4 regions of the Mesorhizobium sp. M1365 genome follow, and region 4 is predicted to be linked to each of the others. Evidence: predicted binding sites of a transcription regulator. Region 4 holds the regulator's gene; each other region holds the start of a gene.
The links. The regulator LexA, encoded in region 4, represses DNA repair genes until DNA is damaged. The targets are predictions, from matches to a motif close to TGTTCNNNNTGTGTTCNG.

Region 1 (3,722 bases), on a different contig from region 4:
AGGGCACGCCGAAGATCTATATCAAGACCGGTTCGAGTGGCGCCAAGCGCGCCCAGGCATTTTGCGGTGAGTGCGGCTCGCATCTCTACGCCACGTCGGCGGGCGAGGGACCGAAGGTTTACGGTATCAGGGTCGGCACGGCACGGCAGCGCGAGCAACTGGTGCCGAGAAAGCAGATCTGGCACCGCTCGGCGCTGCATTGGCTGCCGGAATTCGAAGGCACAACCATCATCGAGGAGCAGTAGCGCCAGACCCGGGCGAAGCCTCCGGTTCCGGCGTAGCTCTCAATCGTCGCCTTCGACGACCCTTAGTCTCAACTGCCCGGTTTTCGAATCGGCGACGCGCGGGCTGCTTTCCGCTTTTGCTCCGCTGCCATTCGAACCAGCGGTGTCCTCCGCCGGCTGCACGCCAAACTCCAGCGCCTCGATCTTTTGTCCGCGCCTGGTCACCTTCGATGTCGAGACCAGGATGTCCTCGATATCCTTGGCCGATTGGCCGAAATGCGTCTGCAATTTGCGCACCCGCTCGTCGAGCCGGGAGACGTCTTCCATCAGCCGGATGACCTCGCCCTGGATCAAGTGCGCCTGCTCGCGCATGCGCGCATCCTTGAGGATCGCCTGGATGACCTGGATCGACAGCATCAAAAGCGATGGCGAGACGATGACGATCCGCGATCGATGCGCCTTCTGGACAACGGCCTCGAAATTCTCGTGGATTTCGGCGAACACCGATTCCGAAGGCACGAACATGAAGGCGGTGTCCTGCGTCTCGCCCTGGATCAGGTATTTTTCGGAAATATCCCGGACATGCACCTCGATGTCGCGGCGGAAAGCCTGTGCGGCGGACTTCTGCAGGTCGGCGCCTTCGGCGGCACGGATGGCATTCCACGCCTCGAGCGGAAACTTTGCGTCGATGGCAAGCGACGGCGCGCCGTTCGGCATCTTTACCAGGCAGTCGGGCCGGCTGCCATTCGACAAGGTCGCCTGGAATTCATAAGCGCCGTGCGGCAATCCGTCGGCGACGATGGCTTCCATACGCGACTGGCCGAAGGCGCCGCGCGTCTGCTTGTTGGAAAGGATCGCCTGCAATTGCACGACCTGGCCGGCCAGCGACTGGATGTTGCCTTGCGCAATATCGATGACCGCCAGCCGTTCCTGCAGCTTGGCGAGGCTCTCATGCGTCGATCTCGTCTGCTCGGTCATGGTCTGGCCCAGGCGGCCGGTCATGGCATCGAGACGCTGGCCGATCGACTGTGTCAGTTCCGCCTGGCGCGCCCCGAACACTTCGGCGATGGCGCCCATGCGGCCCTGCATTTCCGCTTGGGATTGCAGAATGCCGGCCATCCGCACCTCGGCGTCGCGGGCGTGGTCGGCGGCTTCGGCGGCCGCCACTGCACGCGCCTTGGCCGATCGCCAGAGCGCAACGACGAGCGCCACGAACAGTCCAAGGAACAGCATTGCGCCGAAACCCAGGGCATGGCCGAGCGTGATCGTGGTGGCGCCTAGGCGGGCGACAGGTTCGGACAGGATGGTGGCCAGATCGTTCATGTCGACAGCATAGATGATTCGGTCTGCCAGCACAGATCAAAACGTGAACGACCCGAAGGCGCCCCGGTTGACGCTTTTCCTGCGAGGTCTTAGGTGAGACGCCATGTCGATCAAGCCGCTTATCATCCTTCCCGATCCCGTCCTGCGTCAGGTTTCAAAACCGGTCGAGCGTGTCGACGGGGATTTGCGCAAACTGGCCGGCGACATGCTGGACACCATGTATGACGCGCCCGGCATCGGCCTCGCAGCGATCCAGGTCGGCGAACCCTTGCGCATGCTGGTGATCGACCTGGCCAAAGAGGACGAGACGCCGGCACCGCACGTCTTCATCAATCCCGAAATCCTCGAAAGCTCCGACCAGCGTTCGGTCTACGAGGAAGGCTGCCTGTCGATCCCGGATTACTATGCCGAGGTCGAGCGTCCGGCGGCGGTGCGGGTGAAGTTTCTCGACCGCGACGGCAAGCTGCAGGAGATCGAGGCCGAGGGGCTGATGGCGACCTGCCTGCAGCATGAAATCGACCACCTCAACGGCGTGCTGTTCATCGATTACATCTCCAAGCTGAAGCGCGACATGGTGGTCAAGAAATTCAAGAAGCTCGCCAGGGACAAGGCGCCGGGCAAGATGGTGGGGTAGGCGTCGACGAATGCCCCTGCGTGTCATCTTCATGGGTACGCCCGAATTCTCCGTGCCGACGCTGCGGGCGATTGCCGGGGCCGGGCACGAGTTGGCAGCCGTCTACACGCAGCCGCCGCGCGCCGGCGGCCGGCGCGGGCTCGAACTGACGCCGTCGCCGGTGCAGCGCGAGGCGGAGCGGCTTGGCATCGAGGTGCGGTCGCCGGTGTCGCTGAAGGGCGAGGCGGAGCAGGAGGCGTTCCTCGCCTTAGGTGCCGACGTCGCCGTGGTCGTCGCCTACGGGCTGCTCCTCCCCAAACCCATTCTCGAGGCGCCGCGGCTCGGTTGCCTCAACGGCCACGCATCGCTGCTGCCGCGCTGGCGCGGCGCTGCCCCTATCCAGCGCGCCATCATGGCCGGCGATACCGAAACGGGCATGATGGTGATGCGGATGGAGGAAGGCCTCGACACCGGCCCGGTGGCAATGGTTGAAAAATGCGCCATTGGACCCGACATGACGGCCGGCGATCTGCACGATCGGCTGATGGTCTTGGGTGCTTCGCTGATAGTGCAAGCGCTCGAACGGCTGGAGCGGAATACGCTGACATTTACCACACAGGCGGAGGTGGGGGTGACCTACGCCAAGAAAATCGATAAATCGGAGACTCGCATAGACTGGCTGCGACCTGCCGGCGACGTGCACAACCAGATTCGCGGTCTGTCGCCCTTTCCCGGTGCATGGTGCGAGGCCGAAATCGGCGGCCGCGTGGAACGGCTGAAACTGCTTCGCTCGACGCTCTCGCAAGGCGCCGGCGAACCGGGAGGAATTCTCGATGACCGGCTGACAGTCGCCTGCGGGTCAGGCGCGATCAGGCCGGTCGAAGTTCAACGTGCGGGCGCAAGGCCCATTGCCGCGCAGGAGTTTCTGCGCGGCGCCAAGCTCGAAAAAGGAATGAAATTGTCATGAGCATGATGTCCATACGCGCGGCGACGCCGCGGGACCGCGAGGCGATCCGCCTTGTCGAAGAACACGCATTCGGCCAGCAGGCGGAGGCCGGACTGGTCGACGCGCTGGTCACAGGCGGTGATGCCGTCGTCGAACTGGTGGCGGACGAAGACGGGCAAGTGGTCGGCCATATCCTGTTTTCACGGCTTTTCGTGCAGAATGGCGGCAAGAGCTTCCCGGCGGTGGCTTTGGCTCCTTTGGCGGTCGAGCCGTCGTTCCACGGCACCGGCATCGGAGGTGCGCTGGTCCGCGAGGCGCATATCCGCCTGAAGGCTGCTGGCGAGACGCTCGCCGTGGTGCTCGGCGATCCGGCTTACTATGGCCGTTTCGGCTACAGCCGCGCCCGTGCAGCAAAATTCGAGAGCGAGTACCAAAGCGAGGCTTTGCAGGCGCTTGCCTGGGGCGAGGCGCCGGAGACCGGCATGCTGGTCTACGCCTCGGCCTTCGGCTCAGCCCTCGCCGCCTGATTTCGCCTCGATCCGGGAATGCCGCGTTTTCGCCTCGACATCGAATATGACGGCAGTCTCTTCGCCGGCTGGCAGCGCCAGGCCAACCA
Region 2 (3,722 bases), on a different contig from region 4:
ACCATGCCGGCATTGGTGAACATAAGCGTCGGGTCGTTGCGCGGCACCAGCGGGCTTGACGCGACGACCTCGTGACCTTCCTTGCGAAAATAGTCGAGAAATGCCGACCGGATCTCGTTGACGCCACTCATGAATACTGCCTTTTCGAGAGAACCGCCGGCTGCCGGCGGAAAATAGACATGGCCTTTTAGCGGTCGCACCGCAGCCTGTCCAGAAACACCAAATGGTCTCAAATCCCGGCTTTCACCAGCGCCTTGAAATGCGTCTGCCTCGCCGTCAAACGCGAACCGCCGGCCATGGGCCGGCGGTTCGAAACGCATCGATTACGCAAACTCAAAATCAAAACATCAAATCGAAACCTGGCTGAGGCTCAGCGAGGCGTCGCTTGCCCTACATCACCCCAGCGTCGTCCTCGAAACCGTCGTCGCTGCTTTCGGAGCCGCCGTTCTCAAGGAATTTCTCAGCAATCAGCCCGGCATTCTGCCGTAGCGCCAGCTCGATCTCGCGCGCCGTGTCGGGATTGTCGCGCAGGAACAGTTTTGCGTTTTCGCGGCCCTGGCCAAGACGCTGCGAATTGTAGGAGAACCAGGCGCCCGACTTTTCGACCACGCCCGCCTTGACGCCGAGATCGACCAGCTCGCCGGTCTTCGAGACGCCCTCGCCATACATGATGTCGAACTCGACCACCTTGAAGGGCGGCGCCAGCTTGTTCTTGACGACCTTGACGCGGGTCTGGTTGCCGACGACCTCGTCGCGATCCTTGACCGAGCCGATGCGGCGGATGTCGAGGCGGACCGAGGCATAGAATTTCAACGCATTGCCGCCGGTCGTCGTCTCGGGCGAACCGAACATGACGCCGATCTTCATGCGGATCTGGTTGATGAAGATGACCATGGTGTTGGAGCGCGAGATCGAGGCGGTGAGCTTGCGCAGTGCCTGGCTCATCAGGCGGGCCTGCAGACCGGGCAGCGAATCGCCCATCTCGCCTTCGATTTCCGCCCGCGGCGTCAACGCCGCCACCGAATCGACCACCAGCACGTCGATGGCGCCGGAGCGCACCAGCGTGTCGCAGATCTCCAGCGCCTGCTCGCCGGTATCGGGCTGCGAGATCAGCAGGTTTTCGAGATCGACGCCGAGCTTGCGGGCATAGACCGGGTCGAGCGCGTGCTCGGCATCGACGAAGGCGCAGATGCCGCCCTTCTTCTGGGCTTCGGCCACCGTGTGCAGCGCCAGCGTCGTCTTGCCCGAGCTTTCCGGCCCGTAGATCTCGACGATGCGGCCGCGCGGCAGGCCGCCGACGCCAAGCGCGATGTCCAGCCCAAGCGAGCCGGTCGGCACCGTTTCGATCTCGACGACCTGCTCGTTCGCGCCGAGCCGCATGATCGAGCCCTTGCCGAAGGCACGCTCGATTTGCGACAGCGCCGCATCCAGAGCCTTTGATTTGTCCACCGCTTTGTCCTCTACAAGCCGCAAAGAATTCTGAGCCATGATACATCACCCCGTGGTCGTCAATGGAGGCCGGACAATCCCGCAATCCTTAAAAGAATGTACCTCATTTGTTCTCATTTGTCAATGAGCACCAAGGGTTTGAAAAATAACGCATATCCCTATTTGTTCTATTTTTGTTTCGCAATTATTGCTTCCGATGCGTCTCGCCTCGCATGCGGCGCCGTTGCCGTTACCGACCGAATCGGACCCGCGATTGCAGGGTTCCGCCCGGCGACCTAGTCTCCCCGGGCAACAGCTAAAGGGCATTTTGACGGCATGATCAAATCCCCGACGATCCTGGCCGTGGGCGGCGCCTATATCGAGCGGCGCGGCCGGGTTGCCGGCGCCTTCGTGGCAGCAGCGTCTAATCCCGGCACGATGCGCGAGCATGTCGGCGGCGCCGTCTTCAACGCCTTGCGCTGTGCGGTGCGACGCGGCGCCTCGGCCTCGCTGCTTTCGGTACGCGGCGGCGATGCCCTGGGCGACACGGTTTTACGCGCCGTCATCGAGGCCGGCATTACCGACCTGTCGGCGGTGTTCCTCGACCGAGCAACGCCAAGCCATACGATGCTGATCGACAGCGACGGCGGGCTGATCGCCGGCCTTGCCGACATGGTGCTCTACGAGCTGGCGCTTCCCAAGCAGATCCGCCGCGCCAAGGTGCGGGAAGCGATCGGTTCGGCCGACGCGGTGCTGTGCGACGCCAACCTGCCGTCGACCGCGCTGGAGCGGCTGGCGGCACTCGCCGCCGGCAAGCCGGTGTTTGCGCTTGCGGTCTCGCCCAACAAAGCGGCGCGGCTGACGCCGGTGCTCGACCGTCTGGCGATGGCCTTCATGAACCGGCACGAGGCCGGCGTGCTCGCCGGCGTCCAAATCGATCAAGGCATCGTCGACGGCCTGAGACGCGCCGGGCTGAAAAGCGGCGTGATCACCGCCGGCGACGAACCAGTGCTCGGTTTCGACGAATTGAGCGCGTTCTCGATCTCGCCACCGCCGCTGCAAAAGCGGACCGATGCTGCGGGCGCCGGCGACGCATTGGCAGGCGCCACGATCGCTGCCCTGCTGCGCGGCCTGACGCTGCGCGCGGCACTGCGCGAAGGCATTGCCGCAGCGATGCTCGTCGTCGAGAGTGCCGCCTTCACCAGCGCTGGCTTTGCCGAAGCGCTGGCGCTCGTGCCCGAGGCGCGGGACCTGGCGTGAAATGCGGCCCGGAATTGCCGAAGCATGACGCAGCCTATTTGCCGGCGCGCCGTCCTGCCTCGTAGGCGCGGCGCGCCCAGATCGCCATCTCGTCGGGATCGTCGAACGCGCTGTCGGGAACGCTCCAATAGGGCATCGACACGAGCTTGCCGTGGCGCGAGCCGGTATAGGTCCATTGCCGGCAGCCGGCCGCTTCGAAATCGGGCGCGCTTTCGGCGTCGGCCTTCAGCATCAATTCGCCACCGATGACGATGGCGACGATGACGCCGTCGAAATAGATGCCCTTGCCGCCGAACAGCTTGCGGATGCTGACCGGGCCGAGGCCTTCGAAAAGCTCTTCTATGCGCTCGTTGTCCATGCGGCGATCATGTCATCCGGATTTCCTCTTGTCATCGCCGCAACCGGCGCCATCCTGACAAAGTGCAAATCACTTTAGTCGGAGTTTCTCATGCCGCTTCTGCTCAAAGGGTCCTGCCGGTGCAATGCCGTGCGTTTCGAGGTGGAAAGCCACACGCCGGTGCCGTTCATGCTGTGCTACTGCTCGATCTGCCGCAAGCAGCAGGGCGGCGGCGGTTTTGCCATCAATCTCGGCGCCGATTACGAGACGCTGAAAATCCAGGGCAAGCGCCATCTCGGCGTCTACCGCGCCGAGATCGAGGACGACGAGCACCCGCAACGCGAGACCTCGACCGGCGAGCGGAACTTCTGCACGAAATGCGGGACGGCACTCTGGCTCTACGATCCGACCTGGCCGGAGCTGGTGCACCCCTTCGCCTCGGCGATCGACACAGACCTGCCGAAGCCGCCGGAGAAGGTGCATCTGATGCTGAAATACAAGGCGAACTGGGTCGAGCCGGATATCGGCAAGGGCGACAAGGTCTTCGATGTTTACCCGGAGGAGTCGATCGCAGACTGGCACAAGCGAACGGGGATGTGGGTGGATTAGTTGCTCCCGGCCTTAGGTCGGTGCGTGAGAGCCACCCAGCGCTCTATCTGCGCCACATCCACCCCACTGCGTTGGGCCGCAACCAAGG
Region 3 (3,722 bases), on a different contig from region 4:
TCGAGACCGAAATGTCGGTGCACGCCTCGCAGCTCAAATTGCCGGTCAGCGAGATCGGACTCGACTATGGCCGCCGGCCGGAAGGCTCCTCGTCGAAGCTGTCGACCTTTCGCGACGGCGCGAAGATCCTGTGGATGTTCGCCATGCTGATGAAGGAGACGCAGCCGCTGCGTTTCTTCGGCGCTTTTTCGGTGTTCTTCCTGGCATCAAGCCTGTTTCTGATGGCGCCGGTGCTGATCGAGTTCGCCGAAACCGGGCTTGTGCCGCGCATGCCGACGTGGGTGCTGTCGGTCGGGCTGCTGCTGCTGTCGATGCTGGCGGCGGTGACCGGGGTAATCCTCGATTCGGTGTCGCGCGGCCGGGCCGAGCAGAAGCGCATCTTCTATCTGTCGATGCCTTCCGGCCGCGTCGAACGCGAACGCGCAAGTGCGCTCGCGACTTTGAAGACCGGACCGCGCAAGACCCCACGGGCGGCTTAGAGCCCTAAATGGGACGCCTCGCCCGCTTCATGGTCGCCGGCGGCATCGGCTTCGTCGCCGACGCGGCGGCGCTTTGGCTGGTGCTGGCGACAACGCCGCTTGGCCCCTTCGCAGCCCGCATCATCTCGATCGGTTTTGCCCTGTCCGTCACCTGGCTGATCAATCGCCATCTGACCTTCTCGCCTTCCAGCCGCGGCGTCGCGCAAGAGGGCGCACGCTATGGCGGCGTCGGCATCGCCACCAGCCTCGTCAATTATCTCGTCTATTGCGCCATGCTGTTCGCGCTGCCGATGGTGCCGCCGCTCGTCGCCCTTGCGGTCGCCTCGCTGGTTGCCATGGCGCTGTCCTTCCTCGGCTATTCCAAGCTGGTCTTCGACCGCTGAACGCACATCGCATTGGGGTCTGCGCCAGAAGCGCAGCCTCATCATGACCTTGGCCGATTGGCAGAGGCCGCCGATTTCCTTATATCGCTCTCGTCGATGCATCGGCCCGAAAAATCGGAAACGATTTTCGGAAAGCACGATGCATGGATTCAAAGTGTTGGAGCGTATGTGCGTCCGGGTGGACGCACGTTTGTTGCAACTGCGCCGGAGAGCACCCATGCCCCTGAAAGTCGCCGTCCAGATGGACCACATCTCTACCGTGTCGATTGCCGGCGACACGTCGTTTGCGCTGTCGCTGGAAGCGCAGCGGCGCGGGCACCAGCTGTTCCACTACACGCCCGACCGGCTGTCGCTGCGCGAAGGCAAGGTGTTTGCCCGTATCGAGGCGATGCAGGTCCGCGACGAGAAGGGCAACCATTATTCGCTGGGCGAGAAGGTGCGCACCGACCTTGCGGAGATGGACGTCATCCTTTTGCGGCAGGATCCGCCCTTCGACATGAACTACATCACCACCACGCATATCCTCGAGCGCATCCATCCGAAGACGCTGGTGGTCAACGACCCGGCCTGGGTGCGCAACAGCCCGGAAAAGATCTTCGTCACCGAATTTCCCGACCTGATGCCGGACACGCTGATCACCAAGGACCCGCTCGAGGTCGCCGCCTTTCGCAAGGAGTTCGGCGATATCATCGTCAAGCCGCTCTACGGCAATGGCGGCGCCGGCATCTTTCACCTGCACGAGGCCGACCGCAACCTCGCCTCGCTGCTCGAAATGTTCGGCCAGTTGTTCCGCGAACCCTACATCGTGCAGCGCTACCTCAAGGAGGTGCGGGGTGGCGACAAGCGCATCATCCTGATTGACGGCGAGCCTGTCGGCGCCATCAACCGCGTGCCGGCCGAGCATGATTCGCGCTCCAACATGCATGTCGGCGGCCGCGCCGAAAAGACCGAATTGACGGAACGCGAACGCGAGATCTGTGCCCGCATCGGCCCCGCGCTGAAGGAGCGCGGCTTCATCCTCGTCGGCATCGACGTCATCGGCGACTACATGACCGAGATCAACGTGACCTCACCGACCGGCATACGCGAAGTGCAGCGCTTCGGCGGCGCCGACATCGCCAGCCTGTTCTGGGATGCCGTGGAGGAGAAGCGCAACTAGCGTACATTGCTTCTGGAAGCGGCCGCGTTCCGGACCATTGCAGCCGTGGCGCTCAGCTGTTCCCCAAATGTTCTTGCCTTCGCCGGAAATCTGTGGTTGTCTCCGGTGACGCCGTTCGCGGCATGATCGCAAAGGCTTGGGGCAAAGCCTGCATCCGGGGTGAAGACATGGTGGCGCGGGTTCGCACGGTTGCTTTCCAGGGCATCGAGGCCGTGCCGGTCGACGTGCAGGTGATGATCGCGCCGGGCAAGGTCAACATGCACATCGTCGGGCTGGCCGACAAGGCTGTCGCCGAAAGCCGCGAGCGGGTGCAGGCAGCGCTGCATGCATCCGGCCTGTCGATGCCGTCGAAGAAGGTCACCGTCAATCTGGCGCCCGCCGACCTGCCCAAGGAAGGCAGCCACTACGATCTGCCGATCGCGCTCGGGCTGATGGCGGCGCTCGGCGCCATTCCGGGCGACATGCTGGCCGGCTATGTCGTGCTTGGCGAATTGTCGCTCGACGGAACCATTGCCGCGGTGGCCGGCGCGCTGCCGGCGGCAATCGGTGCCAACGCCGAAGGCAAGGGCTTGATCTGCCCGTTCGCCTGCGGGCCGGAAGCGGCCTGGGCCGGCAAGGATTTCGACATATTGGCGCCGCGCAGCCTGATCGCCATCGCCAATCATTTTCGCGGCACGCAGGTTCTGTCGCGGCCGGAAGCCGGCATCCATGCCGCGGCGCGCGACCTGCCCGACCTCGCCGACATCAAGGGCCAGGAGACCGCCAAGCGGGCGCTGGAGGTGGCGGCCGCCGGCGGCCACAATCTTTTGATGGTCGGACCGCCGGGGTCGGGAAAGTCGATGCTGGCGCAGCGGCTGCCGTCGATCCTGCCGCCGCTGGCGCCCAAGGAATTGCTCGAAGTCTCGATGATCGCCTCGGTGGCCGGCGAACTCGGCGAAGGAAAACTCACCGACCGGCGGCCGTTCCGCGCGCCGCATCATTCGGCCTCGATGGCGGCGATGGTCGGCGGCGGTCTGCGCGTGCGGCCGGGCGAGGCCTCGCTTGCCCATCACGGCGTGCTGTTCCTCGACGAGTTCCCCGAATTCTCGCCGCAGGCGCTCGATGCACTGCGCCAGCCGCTCGAGACCGGCGACTGCATGATTGCGCGCGCCAATCATCGCGTCACCTATCCGGCGCGTATCCAGCTGGTCGCGGCGATGAACCCGTGCCGTTGCGGCATGGCCGGCGAGCCGGGCTATCGCTGCCTGCGCGGCGATCGCTGCCGCACCGACTACCAGGCGCGCATTTCCGGCCCGCTGCTCGACCGTATCGATCTCAGGATCGAGGTGCCGGCGGTCTCGGCCAGCGATCTGATCCGGCCGGACCGGGCCGAGAAAAGTGCCGCCGTCGCACTACGTGTTGCCCGCGCCCGTACGATCCAGCGCGAGCGCTTCGAGCGGCTCGGCGCGACCGCCACCACCAACGCCCATTGCTCGCCGTCAGTCATCGAGGAGATCGCCATGCCCGATGCCGCCGGCCTGTCGCTGCTCAGGGACGCCAGCGAAAAGCTCGGCTTTTCCGCACGAGCCTATCACCGCGTCTTGAAGGTGGCGCGGACCCTGGCCGATCTCGAGGCCAGCGAGACGGTCGGCCGCATCCATCTGGCCGAAGCGATTTCCTATCGCATGAGTTCGGAACGGATGGCGCAGGCGGCGTAGACGC
Region 4 (3,722 bases):
GCGGCAACACAAAGCGGTCGCGCATCGCGCGCAGCGGATCCGCGGCATCCATCGCCTTTATGGCCACGAGATCGGGAATTCCTGTCATGATTTGTCTGCTCCCCCAAGATCCAACGCAACGCCGGACACGCATCGACTGTTCTTCCATTACTTGGTTGCGCGCAGCAAGGCTCCACCGGCGAGAAGCAGCCTGACCAGGCGGTGGAAACCGGGACTTAACCCGAGGTTGGCGTTTTGAGTTCGTTTCGTTCACGGTGCATTGACCAAACCGCACAGTCGATACGGGTTCAATTCCGTGCCTTTTGCCGACCGACGGCCGATGCCAGTGCCGCCTTCTAGGAGGCCAGAAGGGCGCAAACGAAAGCAGAATCAAGGCGATGAGGCTCGCGGCGGTGAAAATGCGTTAACGCCGGTAGGGGACGTCGTTTGTTTCCCGAGCCTTAACGCATTCATTAAACTTTAAACAGTTGCGGAACACAACTGGAACAGATAGTGTTTGTTCTGGGTTTGTTTTTCTGATTCTGTTGGGGGTCGCTATGCTGACACGCAAACAACACGAACTGCTTATGTTCATCCACGAAAGGTTGAAGGAAAGCGGTATCCCGCCTTCATTCGACGAGATGAAGGAAGCGCTCGACCTGGCTTCCAAATCCGGAATCCACCGGCTGATTACGGCGCTGGAGGAGCGCGGCTTCATTCGCCGTTTGCCCAACCGGGCCCGTGCGCTGGAGGTGCTACGCCTGCCTGACTCGATCGCCCCCGGCCTCAATGCGGCACGCAAGTTCTCGCCGAGTGTCATCCAGGGCAGCCTTGGGCAAGGCGCCCCTCGGCAGGGCAAGCCGACATCGTCGCGCGTGCCCGCAGCCGGAAATGACGACGATGTCGTCGCCGCCGTTTCGATCCCGGTAATGGGCCGCATCGCTGCCGGTGTGCCGATCGACGCCATCCAGCACCAGACGCATTCGATTTCGGTGCCGCCGGATATGATCATGGGCGGCGAGCATTATGCGCTCGAGGTCAAAGGCGATTCGATGATCGGGGCCGGCATTTTCGACGGCGACACGGTGATCATCCGCAATGCCGATACGGCGAGCCCCGGTGAGATCGTGGTGGCACTGGTCGACGAGGAGGAAGCGACGCTGAAGCGGTTCCGCCGCAAGGGCGCCTCGATCGCCCTGGAAGCCGCCAATCCGGCCTACGAGACGCGCATCTTCGGACCAGACAGGGTCAAGGTGCAGGGCAAGCTCGTCGGACTGATCCGCCGCTACTGAGTTCCGCCCTTGGCGCCGGCTTTGGGATTGTCGGCCCTGCGGTATGGCGGCAGGCCCCGTGCCGCGCGTGAAAATTTCCGTTGCACGTGCCAGGGCCGGTATGATTTTTCGACGGCGAAGCGGATCTCGGCGCGTGTTGCCGCTTGTGGATCGAAATAGACGGCGGCACTTCCCGCGCGCGCCAGTTGCCGTTTGGTGACGACGAGGACCAGCCGGTCGTAGTAGCAGGGGTTATGGGCGGTGGCGTCGTCGATGACGATCAAGCTGGCAAAGGCGCAGGCTGGCCGCGCAGTATCGCGGTCCGTGGCTTGCGCGATGATCGCGCCGGATGGATGCCTGGCAAGGCAGAGGCCGTCCGTGCAAATGAACGGCATGCCCGGCGGTAGGTCGGCCGGATCGGCAATGTCGAATTGCGGGTCGTTCTTTCCAGGTGTTTCCGGCGCGACGATAGCCTCTGATGTGAGCGCGCGTTTCCAGTTGTCGATGGTGAACTCATTCGGGCGTGCCCGGTTGACCGCGAGTTCACCGCTGCCGATCGGCAGCGCGACCAGCCGTGCGTCCTCCGAGACCAATACGTCGGGTATGCGTGTCTGCGTTGTCGTCAGCAAGCCGGCGAGCGCAAAAGGAAGTGCCGCCAGCCGCAACCACGTCGTCGCCATGCTGGCAATGACGAGGGCGATCGTCACCAGAAGGACGGATCTCAGCGAAATCAGCCCGACCGCATCGATCGGCGAGCGCTCCGAGATCCACCCGGACAGGGCGATCATCGCCGTCAGCCCCTTGCCCATGACATAGAGAAAAGGGCCATCCGCACCGAACGGCATCGCCAGCGCGCTGAGAACGGCGAAGGGCATGACGACCAGTGACACGATGGGCATGATGGCCAGATTGGCGAACAGGCTGAGCGGCGCCACGCGCTGGAAATGCCATATGGCGAAAAGCGCCGTGGCGCTCCCTGCAATGATCGAGGTCATCGCCAGACCGCACATGCCCAGCAGGACCTTTCGAGTGGCAAAGCGTAGCGGCGACTGCCGCGGCGGCGGCGTGGTGGCCCTGCCGGCGCGGTAATCGGACCAGCCTGCATAGGCGCCGACAAGGGCCGCCGTCGCGGCGAAGGACATCTGGAAACTCGGACCGACCACCTCGTGCGGCGACACCAGGATGACCGCGATGGCCGAGATCGCCAGGTTGCGCATGGTGAGCGCGGCCCGGTCGAACAGCACGGCGATAAGCATCACCGCCAGCATGATGAAGCTGCGTTCGGCCGCCACGACAATGCCGGAAAAGACGAGGTAGGCCGCAATCGAAAAAAGCGCGGCGGCCGCGGCATATTTCTTGACCGGCCGTCGCGATGAGAAATCGGGAAACAGCGCGAAGGCACCCCGCAGCAGCGCCATGATGGTGCCGGCGACCAACGCCATATGCAGCCCCGAGATGGAGATGATGTGGTAGATGCCGGTGCGCCGCATCGCTTCGTTGATCTCCTCGGGAATGCCGGCGCGCACGCCGACGATCAGCGCAGCAGCAATCTCGCCCTCGGCACCGCCGATGCGGCTGCGGATATGGTCGGCGATGGATTCACGCGCGTCTTCGATCGCGGAAGAAAGCTGCGCGGCAAGCGGCATGCTGTCCGACGACACGATTTTCGGATTGCCGAGAAAAAAGCCGCTGCCGCCGATACCGGCGAAATAGCTGTCGAAGGAGAAATCATAGCTGTCGGGCCGCACCGGGCCGGTCGGCGGCAGCAGCCGCACATAGCCGGTGATCTCGGAACCGGCGGTCAGCTCAGCCGGTATCTTCATCGCCGAAACGCGGACCCGTTCCGGCATGTAGCGCAGTGTCGGCCTGGCGGTTGAGATCACATCGATTGTCAGCCTGATGCGGCCGCTCGCCATGGGCTCGTACGATACGACGCGACCCGTCAGCCGCGTCGAGATTTCGGAGCCGAGCATATGCGTTCCGACACGCCATGTTTCGAACTTGGCGGCAAGTACGCCAAGCGCGCAGAGCAGCGCCACCATGAAGCACAGGCGCGTCCTGGGCCATGACCGCGAGACGACGGCACAAAGGGTCGCGAGGAGCGCGATTGCGATCGGCTGTGGAAAGGCCGGCTCCACCGACAGCCCGAAATAAACGACCACCCCGCATGCGAGGAACACCGGCACCAGCAGGAAGGCGATGCCGCGGTCGAGTTCCAGACCGGCCGCTGTGGTTACGCTGTTGCGGATACGGGACGGTGACGGGAGGCGGAAACGCCTGCGCAGGCGTACGATAGGCGCGCCCGCGGGCACGAGAACCGTTGCTGGGTCGCTGGCCGGCAGCGACGGAGCATCGAAGCGCGGAGCAGGTAGCAATGCCGGTGCCGGCAGGACAGGCGGGGGAGCGGCAAACAGCAAGCGTTCGCTGACGTCGCTGCCAACGTCCTCGCCCTCGCCCGCACCACGGCCTCGC

Region 1: NKH04_RS09945 (DNA recombination protein RmuC) is a predicted target of LexA. The motif match lies at 1,580-1,597, and genes of this name have one in related genera.
Region 2: recA (recombinase RecA) is a predicted target of LexA. The motif match lies at 1,613-1,630, and genes of this name have one in related genera.
Region 3: NKH04_RS15145 (YifB family Mg chelatase-like AAA ATPase) is a predicted target of LexA. The motif match lies at 2,079-2,096, and genes of this name have one in related genera.

What each region holds. Positions count from the first base shown of each region.
Region 1 is NZ_JAMYLG010000006.1:115,184-118,905, reverse strand. Features, by position in the region: gene NKH04_RS09950 (GFA family protein) at 1-245, shown strand, start outside; gene NKH04_RS09945 (DNA recombination protein RmuC) at 285-1,547, opposite strand; gene def (peptide deformylase) at 1,651-2,181, shown strand; gene fmt (methionyl-tRNA formyltransferase) at 2,198-3,127, shown strand; gene NKH04_RS09930 (GNAT family N-acetyltransferase) at 3,124-3,633, shown strand; gene truA (tRNA pseudouridine(38-40) synthase TruA) at 3,652-3,722, shown strand, end outside.
Region 2 is NZ_JAMYLG010000020.1:75,347-79,068, forward strand. Features, by position in the region: gene alaS (alanine--tRNA ligase) at 1-131, opposite strand, end outside; gene recA (recombinase RecA) at 391-1,488, opposite strand; gene NKH04_RS20975 (PfkB family carbohydrate kinase) at 1,765-2,688, shown strand; gene NKH04_RS20980 (TfoX/Sxy family protein) at 2,723-3,046, opposite strand; gene NKH04_RS20985 (GFA family protein) at 3,137-3,634, shown strand; gene NKH04_RS20990 (DUF2199 domain-containing protein) at 3,631-3,722, opposite strand, start outside.
Region 3 is NZ_JAMYLG010000011.1:47,079-50,800, forward strand. Features, by position in the region: gene NKH04_RS15130 (glycosyltransferase) at 1-479, shown strand, start outside; gene NKH04_RS15135 (GtrA family protein) at 488-862, shown strand; gene gshB (glutathione synthase) at 1,080-2,021, shown strand; gene NKH04_RS15145 (YifB family Mg chelatase-like AAA ATPase) at 2,189-3,718, shown strand.
Region 4 is NZ_JAMYLG010000017.1:100,225-103,946, forward strand. Features, by position in the region: partial or broken gene kynU (kynureninase) at 1-88, opposite strand, end outside; gene lexA (transcriptional repressor LexA) at 537-1,271, shown strand; gene NKH04_RS19510 (ComEC/Rec2 family competence protein) at 1,265-3,722, opposite strand, start outside.